DNA from 3 places in the Comamonas sp. C11 genome. Region 2 is predicted to be linked to each of the others. Evidence: riboswitches for the same ligand, from Rfam matches in the RefSeq annotation. Region 2 holds a riboswitch; each other region holds the start of a gene.
What was found. Region 2 has a riboswitch for glycine ahead of NOX35_RS17475 (trimeric intracellular cation channel family protein). Riboswitches for the same ligand answer to the same signal wherever they lie in the genome.
Positions count from the first base shown of each region.

Region 1: it holds a riboswitch for glycine, as region 2 does, so the genes downstream of both, NOX35_RS05605 (D-amino acid dehydrogenase) here and NOX35_RS17475 (trimeric intracellular cation channel family protein) in region 2, are expected to answer to the same signal.
Region 3: it holds a riboswitch for glycine, as region 2 does, so the genes downstream of both, gcvT (glycine cleavage system aminomethyltransferase GcvT) here and NOX35_RS17475 (trimeric intracellular cation channel family protein) in region 2, are expected to answer to the same signal.

Region 1 covers NZ_CP101743.1:1,224,706-1,229,502, forward strand. The annotation lists gene NOX35_RS05600 (amino acid permease) at 1-603, opposite strand, end outside; gene NOX35_RS05605 (D-amino acid dehydrogenase) at 790-2,058, opposite strand; glycine riboswitch at 2,230-2,329, opposite strand; gene NOX35_RS05610 (amino acid permease) at 2,873-4,393, shown strand; gene dinB (DNA polymerase IV) at 4,593-4,797, shown strand, end outside.
Region 2 covers NZ_CP101743.1:3,812,387-3,817,183, forward strand. The annotation lists gene NOX35_RS17455 (NnrS family protein) at 1-72, shown strand, start outside; gene NOX35_RS17460 (Rrf2 family transcriptional regulator) at 86-547, shown strand; gene NOX35_RS17465 (CopD family copper resistance protein) at 544-984, shown strand; gene NOX35_RS17470 (ferredoxin--NADP reductase) at 1,067-1,792, opposite strand; glycine riboswitch at 2,414-2,506, shown strand; glycine riboswitch at 2,520-2,639, shown strand; gene NOX35_RS17475 (trimeric intracellular cation channel family protein) at 2,692-3,357, shown strand; gene mnmC (FAD-dependent 5-carboxymethylaminomethyl-2-thiouridine(34) oxidoreductase MnmC) at 3,473-4,797, shown strand, end outside.
Region 3 covers NZ_CP101743.1:2,660,215-2,665,011, forward strand. The annotation lists gene gcvH (glycine cleavage system protein GcvH) at 1-235, opposite strand, end outside; gene gcvT (glycine cleavage system aminomethyltransferase GcvT) at 360-1,496, opposite strand; glycine riboswitch at 1,561-1,686, opposite strand; glycine riboswitch at 1,705-1,813, opposite strand; gene NOX35_RS12155 (hypothetical protein) at 1,902-2,492, opposite strand; gene NOX35_RS12160 (MBL fold metallo-hydrolase) at 2,505-3,587, opposite strand; gene NOX35_RS12165 (hypothetical protein) at 3,737-4,084, shown strand; partial or broken gene NOX35_RS12170 (RHS repeat-associated core domain-containing protein) at 4,053-4,234, shown strand; gene NOX35_RS12175 (hypothetical protein) at 4,591-4,797, shown strand, end outside.

The sequences.
Region 1 (4,797 bases), 2.6 Mb from region 2:
GATCAATTCCACACCGGTATAGGCAAAGCAGGCTATCTGCAAGGTGAAGACCACGCCCACCATGCCCACGGGTGCAAAGCCTCCATGCGACCATAGGTTGGTGAAGCTTGCCGTCTGGCCCAGCGGTCCCCAGCCCGTGGTGATGATGGCCACACCCAGCACCAGCGTGGCCACGATGGTCACGACCTTGATCAGCGCGAACCAGAATTCCAGCTCGCCGAAGACCTTGACCGCAATCAGATTCACACCCAGCAGCACGGCCAGGGTGGCGAGCGCCGGAACCCATTGCGGAATGGCCGGAAACCAGTAGTGGGTGTAGATGTCTATGGCCGTGAGCTCCGCCATGCCCGTCACCACCCAGGTGAACCAGTAGGTCCAGCCGGTGACGAATCCGGCCCAGGGGCTGACATAGGTTTCGGCATAGGTGGCAAAAGAGCCGGCCACAGGGCGGTGCACCAGCAACTCGCCCAGTGCCCGCATGATGAAGAAGATGGCCAGCCCCGCGATGGCGTAGCTGACCAGCAGCAGCGGCCCGGCCTTGTGGATCGCCTTGGCCGAGCCCAGGAACAGGCCCACGCCAATGGCACCGCCCAGGGCGATCAGCTAGATATGCCGGTCCTTGAGGCCGCGCTCCAGCTCCCCTGTCTGCTGCAGCGACTCCCCGGCTGCGCTTGGATGATTTCGACTCATGTTGTATGTCTCCGTTTGCCATTCACACGGCAACAGCTGCCCCTCACGGGGCGCTGCGGCTGCCGTGTCTGGCTTGTTGATGAGGTTTTCAGGTCGTGGTCAGGCGCTGGCGGTGGTCAGCTTGGCCGGCCGGGACTGCCTGCTGGCGCTGCCCATGGACTGCAGCACGAGGTCGCCGACCATGTCGGCGGTAACGGCCGACAAGGTCCAGCCCAGATGGCCGTGGCCGGTGTTGTAGAACACGCAGGGCTTGTTGCCAGGGCCCACGCGCGGCAGCATGTCCGGCATCATGGGACGCAGGCCCGCCCAGGGAACCACGCTGCGCGTGCTGACGCCCGGGAAGCACTGCTGCACCCATTCGATGAGAGGGCGGATGCGGTCGGCGCGGATGTCCTTGTTGTAGCCGTTGAACTCCGCCGTACCGGCAACTCGGAAGCGATCGTCACCCAGGCGGCTGGTGACCAGCTTGGTCTCGTCGTCCAGCAGACTCACCACGGGGGCTGCGGCGCGGCTGGCTTCGTCCGCCAGATTGACCGTGATGGAATAGCCCTTGACCGGATAGATGTTGACGCTGTCGCCGAGCTGAGCGGCCAGGGCGCGGCTGGCCGTGCCTGCGCAGACCACCATGGCGTCGAAAGTCGAGGTCTCGGTTGCCGGACCCTGGCGCACGGTCACGCTGGCCTGTTTGCCATTGCTGCTCACCGACACGATTTCCTGACCGTAGCGGCATTGCACGCCGTGTCGCTCACAGGCAGCGGCAAGGCCGCTGGTGAACTTGTGGATGTCGCCTGTGGAGTCGCTCTCGGTGAAGTAGCCGCCATAGAAGGTTCCGGACAGGGTCGGCTCGATGGAGCGCATCTCCTGCGGTGTCACGGCGCGGCGCTCCAGCCCGCCTTTGGCCAGCAACTGGGAAACCTTGCCCGCATGTTCAAAGCCTGCTCGGTCACGGTAGATATGCAGGATGCCTTTTTGCTTCAGATCGAAGTCAATGCCTTCGCGAGCCGCCCATTCGAACAGGTGCTCGCGTGCCGCAATCGCCAGCCTGGCGGTCTCCACGGTGTTTTTCTCATAGTGGGGGATGGCAGCGAGAAACTGGCAGAACCAGGAAATCTTGTGCCAGCTGGGCTTGGGGTTGAGCAGCAGCGGAGCATCGCTCTTGAGCATCCACTTGAGGCCTTTGACAATGGTGGACCAATGGGTCCAGACCTCGGCGTTCGAGGCCGAGAGCTGGCCGCCATTGGCGAACGAGGTTTCCATGGCGGCGTAGCGCTGTTTCTCGAACAGGGTGACGGAAAATCCGCGGCGAGCGAGAGCGTAGGCGGTGGTCACGCCCGTGATGCCACCGCCGATGACGGCGATTGTCTTCATGATTCAGATTCCAGAAACGTCAAGGGTGGAGCCCGTGCGCAACATGCGCAGCGGACGCCCCCTCTGTTCTGGACCTGAGAGATTCACGAGGCATGGCCTTGCGGCGCTGCTCGCTTGCTCCTTCGGTATGCCCGGCGGACGATGACGTCCGGACATTCTTCAGAGTGTGTGAAAGCGATGCCGATCCTTTGGCCTGAGAGTTTCCGGGGCGGTTGCTCCTTCGGCGCTGCATGCGCCAAGTTTGCGCTGCAGTCTCTCTCGGCATCACCGGGCTGAGAGCCTGTGGGCAAATGTAGGAAGAACGGCGGCGCCTGGATATACGGGTTTACTAGACTTCTGCGCCAGGGCCCAGTCATGGCTGATCATGTGGAGTCCACGCTATTTGATAGCGCTTTGCGTTTATCGTTCAAGGAAATATTGAGTATTTGTCTATGAAAATGAATTTATTCAAGCGCAGTGTGCTTCTAAATTCATAGCGATAGACGCTGTCAAGTGCCGCCGAGCAGCCCCAGAGTCAGCCCCTGCATTGGCATGGCGGGCCATGGCCGGCGGTGGATTTGGGCAAAATATCGTCTTTGCCTGTCAATGGGCCCGGCGATATCACCGCTTTGCCATTGAAGCGCCCGACTGGGGTGGCTGCCGATTCAGGATGCGACTGGCCTATCCGCCATGGCGTTCTGCTGTCATGGCTTCGTTCCTTTGTCCTTGTTGCCCGCGACCGTCATGGTCGCCTTTTTGCGTTGCCTGTCGCAGCGCCTGCGGGATGGTTGGGTGTTTTGTCCGGATGGGCGCAAACCATTACAACAAGACATTTATGTCCCAACCCAACTCAAGCCAGCAGCTCGCGCCGACTGGCGATGGTGACGATAAGCAGCCCCGCTTGCACCGGGTGCTCAAGCAGCGCCACCTGAGCATGATCGCCATTGGCGGCGCCATCGGAACGGGCCTGTTTGTGGCCTCCGGCTCGGCCATCGCCCAGATCGGCCCCGGCGGAGCCGTGCTCACCTATCTTCTCATCGGCATCATGGTGTACTACATCATGACCAGCCTGGGTGAGCTGGCTGCCTTCATGCCGGTGGCCGGCTCTTTCTCTACCTATGCCTCGCGCTATGTGGATCGCGGCTTCGGCTTTGCGCTGGGCTGGAACTTCTGGTTCAGCTGGGCCGTGGTGGTGGCGGTGGACCTGGTGGCCTCGCAACTGGTCATGGCCTACTGGTTTCCCAATGTGCCGGGCATCCTCTGGAGCGGCCTGTTCCTGCTGCTGATGGTGGGGCTGAACGCGTTTTCCGCGCGCGGCTTTGCCGAGGCCGAGTACTGGTTCGCACTGATCAAGGTGCTGGCCGTGGTGGCCTTTCTGATTACCGGCGTGCTGATTCTGTTCGGCATCATCAGCAACGGCCATGTGCCCGGCTTCGAGAACTGGACCACGGGCGATGCGCCATTCGTCGGCAATTTCGCGACCTTTGTGGGCGTGGCCATGATCGTGGCCTATTCCTTCCAGGGCACGGAGCTGGTGGGCGTGGCGGCGGGCGAATCCGAGAACCCGCGCGAGAACGTGCCGCGTGCGATTCGCCAGGTGTTCTGGCGCATCCTGCTGTTCTATGTGCTGGCGATTGTCGTCATCGGCTTTCTGATTCCCTATACCGATCCGCAACTGCTGCGCACTGATGTCGCCGATATCGCCGTGAGCCCGTTCACGCTGGTGTTCCAGCACGCAGGCCTGCTGTCGGCTGCTACGGTGATGAATGCGGTGATCCTGACCTCGGTGCTGTCCGCCGGCAACTCGGGCATGTATGCGGCCACGCGCATGCTCTACAACATGGCAACCGAGGGCAATGCGCCGCGCATCTTCTCCCGGCTGACCCAGAACGGCGTGCCGCTGGTGGCCTTGATCGGCAGCACGCTGGTCGCCAGCCTGTGCCTGTTTTCCTCGCTCTACAGCCCGCAGGCCGTTTATATCTGGCTGCTGAATCTGGCCGGCATGACGGAGTTCATCGTCTGGCTCGGCATTGCCGTCAGTCACTACCGCTTCCGTCGCGGCTATGTCATGCATGGCCACGATGTGGGCCTGCTGCCCTACAAGGCCGGCGCCTTCCCCTTCGGCCCCATCTTTGCCTTTGTGCTGTGCCTGGTGGTGACGCTGGGCCAGAACTATCAGGCCTTCCTGGAAGATCGCATCGATTGGGGCGGCGTGGTCTCGACCTATCTGGGCATTCCGCTGTTCCTGCTGTTCTGGCTGGGTTACTGGCTGGTCAAGCGCAAGACCTGGGTCAGCTATGCCGATATGCGCTTTGACGAGCTCGAAGACATCAAGCAGGGCAAGGTTTCGTCCTGAGGCGGTTTGAGCCTTTCCCCTCTCTGTTCGGGAGGGGATAGCAGCAGGGCCGGGGGCTGGCGCTGCTTGCTGTTTCCTGGTGCCTGTGTGCCTGTTTGACGCATGGCTGCCGTCTCTTGCCAGCGCAGGCAAAATCGGCACTGTGAGCGATCTTCCCACCAGCCCCGAGCCCAGACCCAGGCGCATAGCGCATCTGGACATGGATGCGTTCTACGCCTCCGTGGAGCTGCTGCGCTACCCGCAGCTCAAGGGGCTGCCGGTGGTGATCGGCGGCGGGCGGCGCAGCTTTGACGAAGAGCTGCTGGCGCGGCATGCGGGGCGGCCGCTGTCCGAGATCCCGGTGGCGGACTTTCCTCTGCTGCGCGACTACACGGGGCGCGGCGTGATCACCACGGCCACCTATC
Region 2 (4,797 bases):
CTGCCACCAGCTGGACTCTCAGCGGCTCAGCCCTCAGGACATGTCGCCAGCAAGTCCAGAAAATCTGTTTGAACGAGATCACTCAATGCGTCTAACCCTGATGACCGACTATGCGCTGCGGCTGCTCATGCATGTAGCCCAGCGGCCAGAGCGCCTGTGCACGATTTCCGAGGTTGCGCAGGCTTATAGCATTTCCGAGCCAAATCTGATGAAAGTCACGCATCAACTGGCCCTGCAGGGTTGGATAGAGACGATACGTGGAAAGGGAGGCGGCATGCGCCTCGCCCGTGAACCAAAGCAGATCCATATCGGTACAGTGATACGTGGACTAGAGTCCGACTTCACGCTGGTGGAATGCTTTGGCAACGACAACCGGTGCACGCTGACCGGCGACTGCCGCCTCGCTGGCATGTTGCAAGGAGCTCTGCACAGCTTCATGGCGCATCTGGATGGCTTCACTCTTGCGGACCTGATACCGCCAACGTCTGCCAGCGCAGTGCCATTGATTCCTGCCATCCGACTGACAAGAAAGGAGGCCCAGACATGAGCTATGGCCTGCTGATCACACTACACCTGCTGGCCGCCGTGGCGTTTGCAGGCACAGTGTTCTTCGAAGTCGTGCTGCTCGCCAACGTGCACAGCCGAGTGCCGAAGCAGCACATGCTCCCCGTGGAGCAGGCGCTGGGGACACGCGCCACCGCCGTCATGCCCTGGGTGTTGCTAGTGCTGTATTCTGCGGGAGCAGGCTTGGCCTGGCAGCACCGCTCGGTACTGGCGCACCCCTTGGCCAGCAGTACAGGCATGCTGATGGTGCTCAAGATTGCGCTGGCGCTTAGCGTTCTTGCGCACTTCGCCAGCGCCATGTGGTGGCGCCGCCAAGGGCAACTCAATGGGCGACGCTCGCACCGATTGCATCTGAGCGTGTTCTGCCATGTGCTGGTCATTGTCTTGCTGGCCAAGGCCATGTTCTATCTGCACTGGTAAGAGCCTAGCGACAGATGCCAAGCGGCTGCATCCAAATGCGTCATGGCAGACTTTCTCCTTGATCAGAGAGGAGTCTGCCAATTCAATATCCAAAGAACTCCTCACTACGCACATCGTCCTCATCAATACCGGCTGATATCAGCAACCGCTGCATTGACGCAACCATGGAAGGTGGGCCAGCAACATAAAAGATCGGATTAGCCAAGCCCTCAATGGCCTGCTGGAGCCACTCTCTATCGATCGTTTGTGTATCACCACTCCAATCCACGGCAGAGTGCGCCATATCCGTCATGGTGGCCTTGAGCCGGAATTTTGGATTCTTCTTTTCGAGAGCTTGAAGCTCAGAGAGAAACGCCGAATCTTCTGGACGACGATTGGAATACAGCAGAAGCAAATCCTGCTGTGACTGCTGCATTGCAGCGTTTCGCAGCATGCTCATGAACGGCGTCACGCCAATCCCACCGGCGATGAGCACACCCGCTCGCGCGGTGTTTTTGTGCAAGGTAAGCGAACCAAATGGTCCATCGATATCCAACTCAGCACCTACAGGCAGAGCTCCCAAAGCGCGTTTGTAAACGCTGTCCCTCATCCTCGTAGCAAACACTAGTTCACTCTCGTGTGGCGCGCTGACAATGGAGAATGCGTGACATCGCTCCTCTTTACTCTCCCCTGGGACCGCGCCCGGCAGCTGGATTTCAAACGCCTGTCCAGGACGGAAATCAAACCCCGCCGGTTTGGCGAGATGAAATGCCATCGTACCCTGCGCAACCTCCTCGCGTTCGAGGATTTTGCTGTGCTCTGTGCCCATGATTCACTCCTTCGCAATCGATGGATCTACACATTGGATGCGTCCAATGGAGTAAATATTCCCGTCAATCGATACCCACCGTGAGAAACGGGTCGAAATGGGCACTCTCATTGAACCGACCACCTCAGCCTGCTATGGCCGCGTTCGGCCAGAAGCAGCCCCGTTCAGCTTGATAGTGCAAACTCTCACCGAGCTTTGAACTCCCCCCCACTCAGGCTTGCAATCAAGTCGGCTTTAGGCTGACCTGAGTCACTCACAGACCCATGCCGAAGCGGCGGCAATCGCCAACACCAGTTGCTGCACGCCGCCTGTCCTTAACAGCTGTTTTACGCTCCAAGCCGGCTGTTCGAATCGCATGGCCGCCACGTACCGGCTCAAAGGGCCGCTTCTGCGTGCCACGACAGGTTCGTGTCTTCCCCAAGCAGTCTGTCAACGCCTGAAGAATGAGCGAGCCTTCGAGAGCACCGCTTGTCATGGCGGGCGGCTTGACAGACGAAAACGCAGACTTGCGCGAGCCACGGCGGGTTCAGACTGGGCCTCCGCGCCCCAGCTCGGCAGCCGCAGAACCACATTAATACAGGTATTAACCCGAATAAAGTCGCTGAAACTGGCTAGAATCGCGCCCATCCTGCGGGAGAGCGGAGCCTTTCGAGGGTTCCCGCCGAAGGCGCAAACTCCCATAATCGCTCAGGCAATAAGTACCGCAGGTGGGTCTGACAGGACCCGGATATCGCCAACTGGAGAGCAGCCCGCAACCACAAGTCTGCAGGGCTCACCGAAGGGGCAAGCATGTCCACCGCGAAGGTGCTCATGCGCAACTCTCAGGTAAAAGGACAGCGGGAGAGGCAAGCCGGACACTCCCGCCGATGTGAGTGGCTGGTCTATTTTCAAGTGCCTTCATGCTTCCTTCCGTCTCTTTGCTGGACTCGTTCCAGGCCTCCAACTTCACCGTCATGCTGGTCATCTATCTGGTGGCCATTACCGCCGAAGCCATGTCCGGCGCACTCGCCGCAGGGCGGCGAAATATGGATATCTTTGGTGTCGTCGTCATCGCCTTCGTCACTGCCCTGGGCGGCGGCACCATCCGCGACATGGTGCTGGGCCACTACCCCATCGGCTGGACCCAGCACCCTGAATATGTGTATCTGGTCATCAGCTTCGGTCTGCTGACCACTGTGATTGCACGCCATATGCACAGGCTCAAGCAGGTGTTTCTGCTGCTGGACGCCATGGGTCTGATCGCCTTTTCGCTGATTGGCTGCAATACCGCGCTGGAGCTGGGCTACCCCACCATCGTCATCATCATGGCCGGCATGATTACCGGCATCAGCGGCGGCATCTTGCGCGATGTGCTCTGCAACCAGGTCCCCGTGGTGTTCCGCCGCGAGCTGTATGCGAGCGTGTCGCTGTCCGTATGCCTGATGTTCCTGGGCCTGCGCTATCTGGATGTCAGCCCCAATATCAGCACCATCGTGTGTTTTGCCGGCGGTCTGGCCTTCCGTCTTGCCGCCATTCGTTTCAAATGGCGCCTGCCGGTTTTTTCGTACCAGCAGCGCTGGGAGTGATCGAGACTCCCCCTCTCTTGCTACGCAGGGCGGCCCTTGCTTGGCTGCTCTGACCTAGACTGCGCCATGCGTTACCCATGTAGTTTCACTTTCCATGTCTGAACCCATCACATGGATGCCGGATGGCACCCCCTACAACACCCGATTTGGCGATCGCTATCACAGCGAGCTGGGCGGCCTTGACCAGGCCCGCCAGGTTTTTCTCGGTGGCTGCGAGCTGCCAGCCGCCTGGGCTGATACAGCGCAGTGGCGCATTCTGGAAACCGGCTTTGGCTTCGGACTGAACTTCCTCGTCACCTGGTCGGCATGGAAAGCCGACCCCAGACGCCCGCGCATTCTGCATTTTGTCTCGGTGGAGGCCTACCCTGTCTCGCGCGAGGATCTGCTCGCGTTTTTGCCGGCCGATGAGGAGCTGCGCCCGCTTGGCGAACAACTGGCCGAGCAATGGTGGGGACTGCTGCCCGGCGTGCATCGCCTCTCGTTTGACGACGGCCAGGTGCTGCTGACGCTCTATATAGGCGATGCCAGGACCATGCTGCGCAAGCAGCAAATGACGGCGGACAGCGTGTATCTGGATGGCTTCTCTCCCCAGCTCAACCCCGAGATGTGGGATGAAGATGCCATGAAGAACATTGCCCGCCATTGCCGCCGGGGCACGCAGCTTGCCACCTGGTGCGTGGCCGGCCATGTGCGCCAGGCGCTCAAGGCCCAGGGTTTCGAAGTCAAGAAGCACGCTGGCGTGCCGCCCAAGCGCCATAACCTGCATGCAGCCTACAACCCGGCATGGGAGCCGCGCCATCGCCCGGACGGCCTGCCTGCGCCCGTGGGCCAGGCCGGCCACTGCCTGGTGCTGGGTGCGGGCCTGGCGGGTGCTGCCGCTGCTGCCAGTCTGGCCAGGCGCGGCTGGGAAGTGACGGTGCTGGATGCGGCGGCCGAGCCTGCGGCAGGAGCTTCAGGCCTGCCAGCCGGCTTGTTTTGCCCGCATATTTCGCCCGATGACAGTGTTCTATCGCGCTTGTCCAGAAGTGGCGTACGCACAACGCTACAAAATCTGCAGCAACTGAGCCAAGCGCAAAAGTTGCATCCAGCCCAGGACTGGGCCCATGGCGGCGTGCTCGAGCACGACCTGAACGAGCCCTCCCATCTGCCCAAGTCATGGCTGCAGCCCGGAAGCGAGACCTACCCCTGGGGCCTGCACTGGAGCGCGCCCGTGCAGCCGGCTCAGCTGGCTGCGGCCCATCTGCCCGCAGACAGTCAGGCCGTCTGGCATGAGCAGGCTGGCTGGGTGCGCCCCGCACAACTGGTGCGCGCGCTGGTGCAAGCCCCCGGTATTCATTGGCAAGGCCATGCCCGAGCTTCGCGCCTGGTGCGCGATGAAGTGCGCAATATCTGGCAGGTGCTGGATGCTCAGGGCCAGACCCTGGCCGAAGCCCCCATGCT
Region 3 (4,797 bases), 1.2 Mb from region 2:
CTTCGTTGACTTCGACGATCTCGCCGGTCACGGGCATGTAGACATCGGCAGCGGCCTTGACGGACTCGACCACGCCAGCCACGTCGCCGGCCTGGAAGATGGAGCCCACGCCGGGAAGATCCACAAACACCACATCGCCCAGCGCATCCTGTGCGTGTACGGTGATGCCGACGATGGCGGCATTGGTGTCGGCGGCGTTGATCCACTCGTGTTCTTTGGAATACTTGATGCTCATGGAAAGCTCCAGATGGGGGGGGATTCAGGGGAATCGGGTGTTGTTTGAGAAAGGTCCAGTGCGCACTTTAGCGGTGTTCTGGCTGCTGTTTGGCAAACTGGCCCGTCTCATGCGCGGAGGCAGACTAGCCGCGGTGATAGCGGGTGGGAACGAATGGTGTGGCGACCACCTTCATGGGCACCGGCTTGCCGCGCACCACGGCGAAGATTTCCGTATCGATGGCGGCGTAGTCGGGCTCGACATAGGCCAGCGCCACGGGCTGGTTGAGCGTGGGACTGAGCAGGCCGCTGGTGATGTGGCCGATATGCTGTCCGTCCATGTTTTCCAGCACGGCGGGCTCGCGCACGGGAATGCGCTCCAGCGCGATCAAGCCCACGCGCTTGCGGCGCAGCGACTGAGGGTTCTGCAATTGCTCCAGCACGATGGCCGCACCGGGAAAGCCGCCCTCGCGCTCGCCGCCGCTGCGGCGCACCTTCTGCATGGCCCAGTTCAGCGAGGCTTCCACCGGGGTGGTGCTGGTGTCTATGTCGTTGCCGTACAGGCAAAGCCCGGCTTCAAGGCGCAGCGAGTTGCGCGCGCCCAGGCCGATAGGGGCCACCTCGGGCTGGGCCAGCACAGCTTCGGCAAAGGCTGTTGCCGCTTCGCCGGGAAGTGAGATTTCGAAACCGTCCTCGCCCGTATAGCCGCTGCGCGTGATGTAGAGCGCATGGCCCTGCCAGTCGAAGTGGTTGCCGGTCATGAAGACCAGTTGCGTCACTCCAGGAATCAGGCGCGAGAGGGCTGTGGCAGCTTGCGGGCCTTGCAGGGCCAGCAGGGCGCGATCGGGCAATGGGACGACCTCGCAGCAGCTACCGATGCGGTTCTGGATATGAGCGATATCCGCCTCTTTGCAGGCACCGTTGACGATGAGGAACAGATCATCGCCGCGGTTGACGAACATCAGGTCGTCGAGAATTCCGCCTTGTTCATCGAGCAGCAGGCCGTAGCGCTGCTTGTGCAGGCCCAGGTCCATGACATCGACGGGCATCAGTGATTCGAGCGCGGCGGCGGCATCGGGGCCGCGCAATAGCAACTGGCCCATGTGCGAGACATCGAACAGGCCGGCAGCCTTGCGCGTGTGCAGATGCTCGGCCATAAGGCCTTGAGGGTATTGCACGGGCATTGAGTAGCCGGCAAACGGCACCATGCGGGCACCCAGTTTCTGGTGCAGGGCAAACAGCGGTGTGGAACGCAGATCGGAAGAAGTGTCAGCAGCAGTCACAGGCAAGCGCTCCGGTGGTCAAAACCAAATGAGTGGCCATGCATGACGGGGCCATGCTTGGCGGGCTTGCCCTGCTGTCCGCTTTACCTGAGAGATTCACTGCCTTTGTTTTCGCGGGCAGCTTGCTCCTTCGGTGGATGCTGGCACACATACGAAATGACGGCCTGCATCTCTCTCCAGCAAGGGACGCTGCAGGTTTGCACACCTGCAGCGCTTGTCAGTCCTTTTGCCTGAGCGTTTTGACTCCGGGTGGGGGTCTGCGCCTTCGGCGGTGCGGTGCAGCTTCAGCTGCAGGCACTCTCTCCTGACGCTGGCGATTTTAGCGGTGGGCAAGGGGCTTGCACCACCGAATCGTGCGGATTTTGGGGTTTTCGAGCACAGTTCGTCCGGATTGGGTCTGTGTACTCACCGTGTCTCGGTATTCAAGGACGGAGATTCTGGGGATTCGATCTCCTGGCGCGGAAACACCAGTTGGTAGGGCTGCTCGAAGCAGGCAGTCACGGCCTGGCCCTGGCGCATGCCGGGCTTGAATTTCCAGCGCTCGAGCGAGCGCATGATGGACTTCACGATGCGGGGATCGGTATCGGCGGGCTGATAGGCCACACGGCCGAGTTCGCCCTGAGCAGTGACCTCCAGGCGGAAGATCACCATGGTTTCCAGTCCTTGAGGAAACCAGCTGGCACTGATGATCGGCGTGGTGTGGCGGCGTGGCTGTGGTTGCCGATCGAGCTGGGCGACGGGTGTGCAATCTGCCTTGATCCATGCAGGCCATTCCATGCTCTGTGACCGCCTGTGCTGCGTGTCCAATGGCGGAGCCGGCGCAGGCTCCGGCCGCTCGGAAACCGTGCTCGCGGTGCCGGCGCCCGGAGGCAGCTTGGTCCGACTGCCATCGGAGAGGTGGGAGCAGGCACTGAGCAGCAAGGCGGTCAGTGACGCGGCGCAGGCTGCGCCAAGGTGTGAAATGCGCGAAATGTCCATGAGGGCATTGTCGGCCATGTCGGCAGCATTTCAGGGTTGCGCAGGGCGCAGGTCCAGTTCCTTGATATCGGCCTCGGCGCAGGCGCGCCACCAGGCCGAGCCCGCATGCGGAGCGCCCAGGTCCAGGCGCTCGCCCATCATGGGCGTGGCGATCTCTATGCCGTGCTGCCTGCCCAGACTCATAATCTGCTCGAAGGGGTCCCACCAGGCATGCATGGCCAGGTTGAAAGTGCCGTTGTGTATGGGCAGCAGCCATTGGCCGCCGAGATCCCGGTGTGCCTGCACGGTCTGGGCCGGATGCATATGGACATAGGGCCAGTGGGCATCGTAGGCGCCGGTCTCCATCAATGTGACATCGAAGGGGCCGAAGTGCCTGCCGATTTCGGCAAAACCGTCGAAGTAGCCGCCATCGCCGCTGAAGAAGACGCGCAGCGGCCTGTCGGCCTGGTGATCTTCTATGGTCCAGGATGCCCATAGCGTGCGGTTGCCGTCGCGCAGGCTGCGTCCCGAGAAATGCTGGGCCGGCGTGGCCGTGAAACGCAGGCCGTCGAACTCGCTGCCTTGCCACCAGTCGTGCTGCACGATCTTGTCGGCCGGCACGCCCCAGGCTGCCAGTCTGTCTCCCACTCCCAAAGGGCACAGAAAAACGCCTACCTTGGGCGCGAGCACGCGGATGGTGGCGCGGTCCAGATGGTCGTAGTGGTCATGCGAGAGCAGCACGCCGCGCAAGGCAGGCAACTCGTCCAGGGCAATCGGCGGGGCATGGAAGCGCTTGGGGCCGGCAAACGGCAGTGGGGAGGCTCGCTCGGAAAACACGGGGTCCGTCAGCCACCAGCCGCCGCGCAGCTTCATCAGCAAGGTCGAATGGCCCAGGCGATAGAGGCTGCGCTCGGGCGCGAGGTTCAGCTCGGCCGTGCTCAGTGGCAAAACGGGCAGTGCCTTGCCTGGCTGGGAATCGGCCGGCTTGTTGAATAAGAACTTCCATAGCGTCCCGGCATCGGGCTTGGGACTGTTGGCAGGACGTGGATACGTGTTGCGAAAGCGCCCGCCGGAATACTGGGGCGAGTCCTCGTAGTCGGAGATGGAGGTGGAGAGACTTGGTTTGCGAAACAAGATCAGGCGCCTTATTGAGCATTGGCCGCAGTTTGGGACGGTTTGCGGCGCTGCAAGAGCAGGATTGCAAGAGGCCGTATCGCCGGGACGGCCATTCCAATGATCCGACGGGGTGAATGCGACACTCGCTGTCTGAGGAGCAAATGCACATGAATCCCATGGTTCACAATCTGGAGAGCATGCTGGCGGCCGGCAAGGACGGTGCGCTGCTGCGCTATACCCTGGGCAAGGCCTATGCCGACGACGAGCAGATGGCCGTGGCGCGCGAGCATCTGCGCAAGGCCACGGCACTGGATGCCGAATACTCCGTCGCCTGGAAGCAGCTGGGCAAGGTGGAGCTGGCGCTGGGCGATGCGCAGGCGGCGCGAGCCGCCTGGCAGCAAGGGTTGAGCTGTGCCCTGGCCAGGGGCGATACCCAGGTCGTCAAGGAGTTGCAGGTTTTCCTGCGTCGCTTGACACCGGCATCAAAATCTGCGTTTGCAAGGGCAATACTTTGACCGGGAAACTGGATTACATTATAACCTGTTCAGGTATTATGACCCTGATATAGGACGGTTTACGCAGCAGGATCCGATTGGGTTGGCGGGGGGGGGGATTTGTATGCGTATGCACCGAATCCCCTTACTTGGATTGATCCGTTGGGGCTGAAATGCTGGAGTACAGCGAAGAAAGATTTCTGGAAAAATGAAGCGAAAACAAATCCCCATAAATATTCGCAGAAGAATCTAGAATTGATGAGTCAGGGTAACGCATCCTAAGATGCGGGTGCAGGTTTATAATAAAACAAAGGGATTATTGAGACAAAAGATATCCGAATGGAGATTCACCACAAATATTTACCACAGCGTAGTGGTTCTCCTAAAGCGCATGAAGTTTGGAACCTTGAACCGACAACGCCGTGGGGCCATGCTTCGATGGATCCATATAGGCATACGGGTTATGACTTAATTAAGATTATAAAAGGGACCAACTCATGGTAACGACTATTGATTTAAGAGAGTTCGTGAAAACAGATAGTTATATTAACTTGCTCAACAAGGTTACTGTTGACCTTTCGTTGAACGTAAATCCTGAGATACCACCAAGCCAAGTATTTAATATTGAAGCTGGAATGGTCAATAAATCCGGGCTATCACTTGAAGATCTAGGTCTCCTATGCACAAGCGATAAAGACAAGCTTGTCAAGTTCGTGGGAATGACGTTAGCAGAA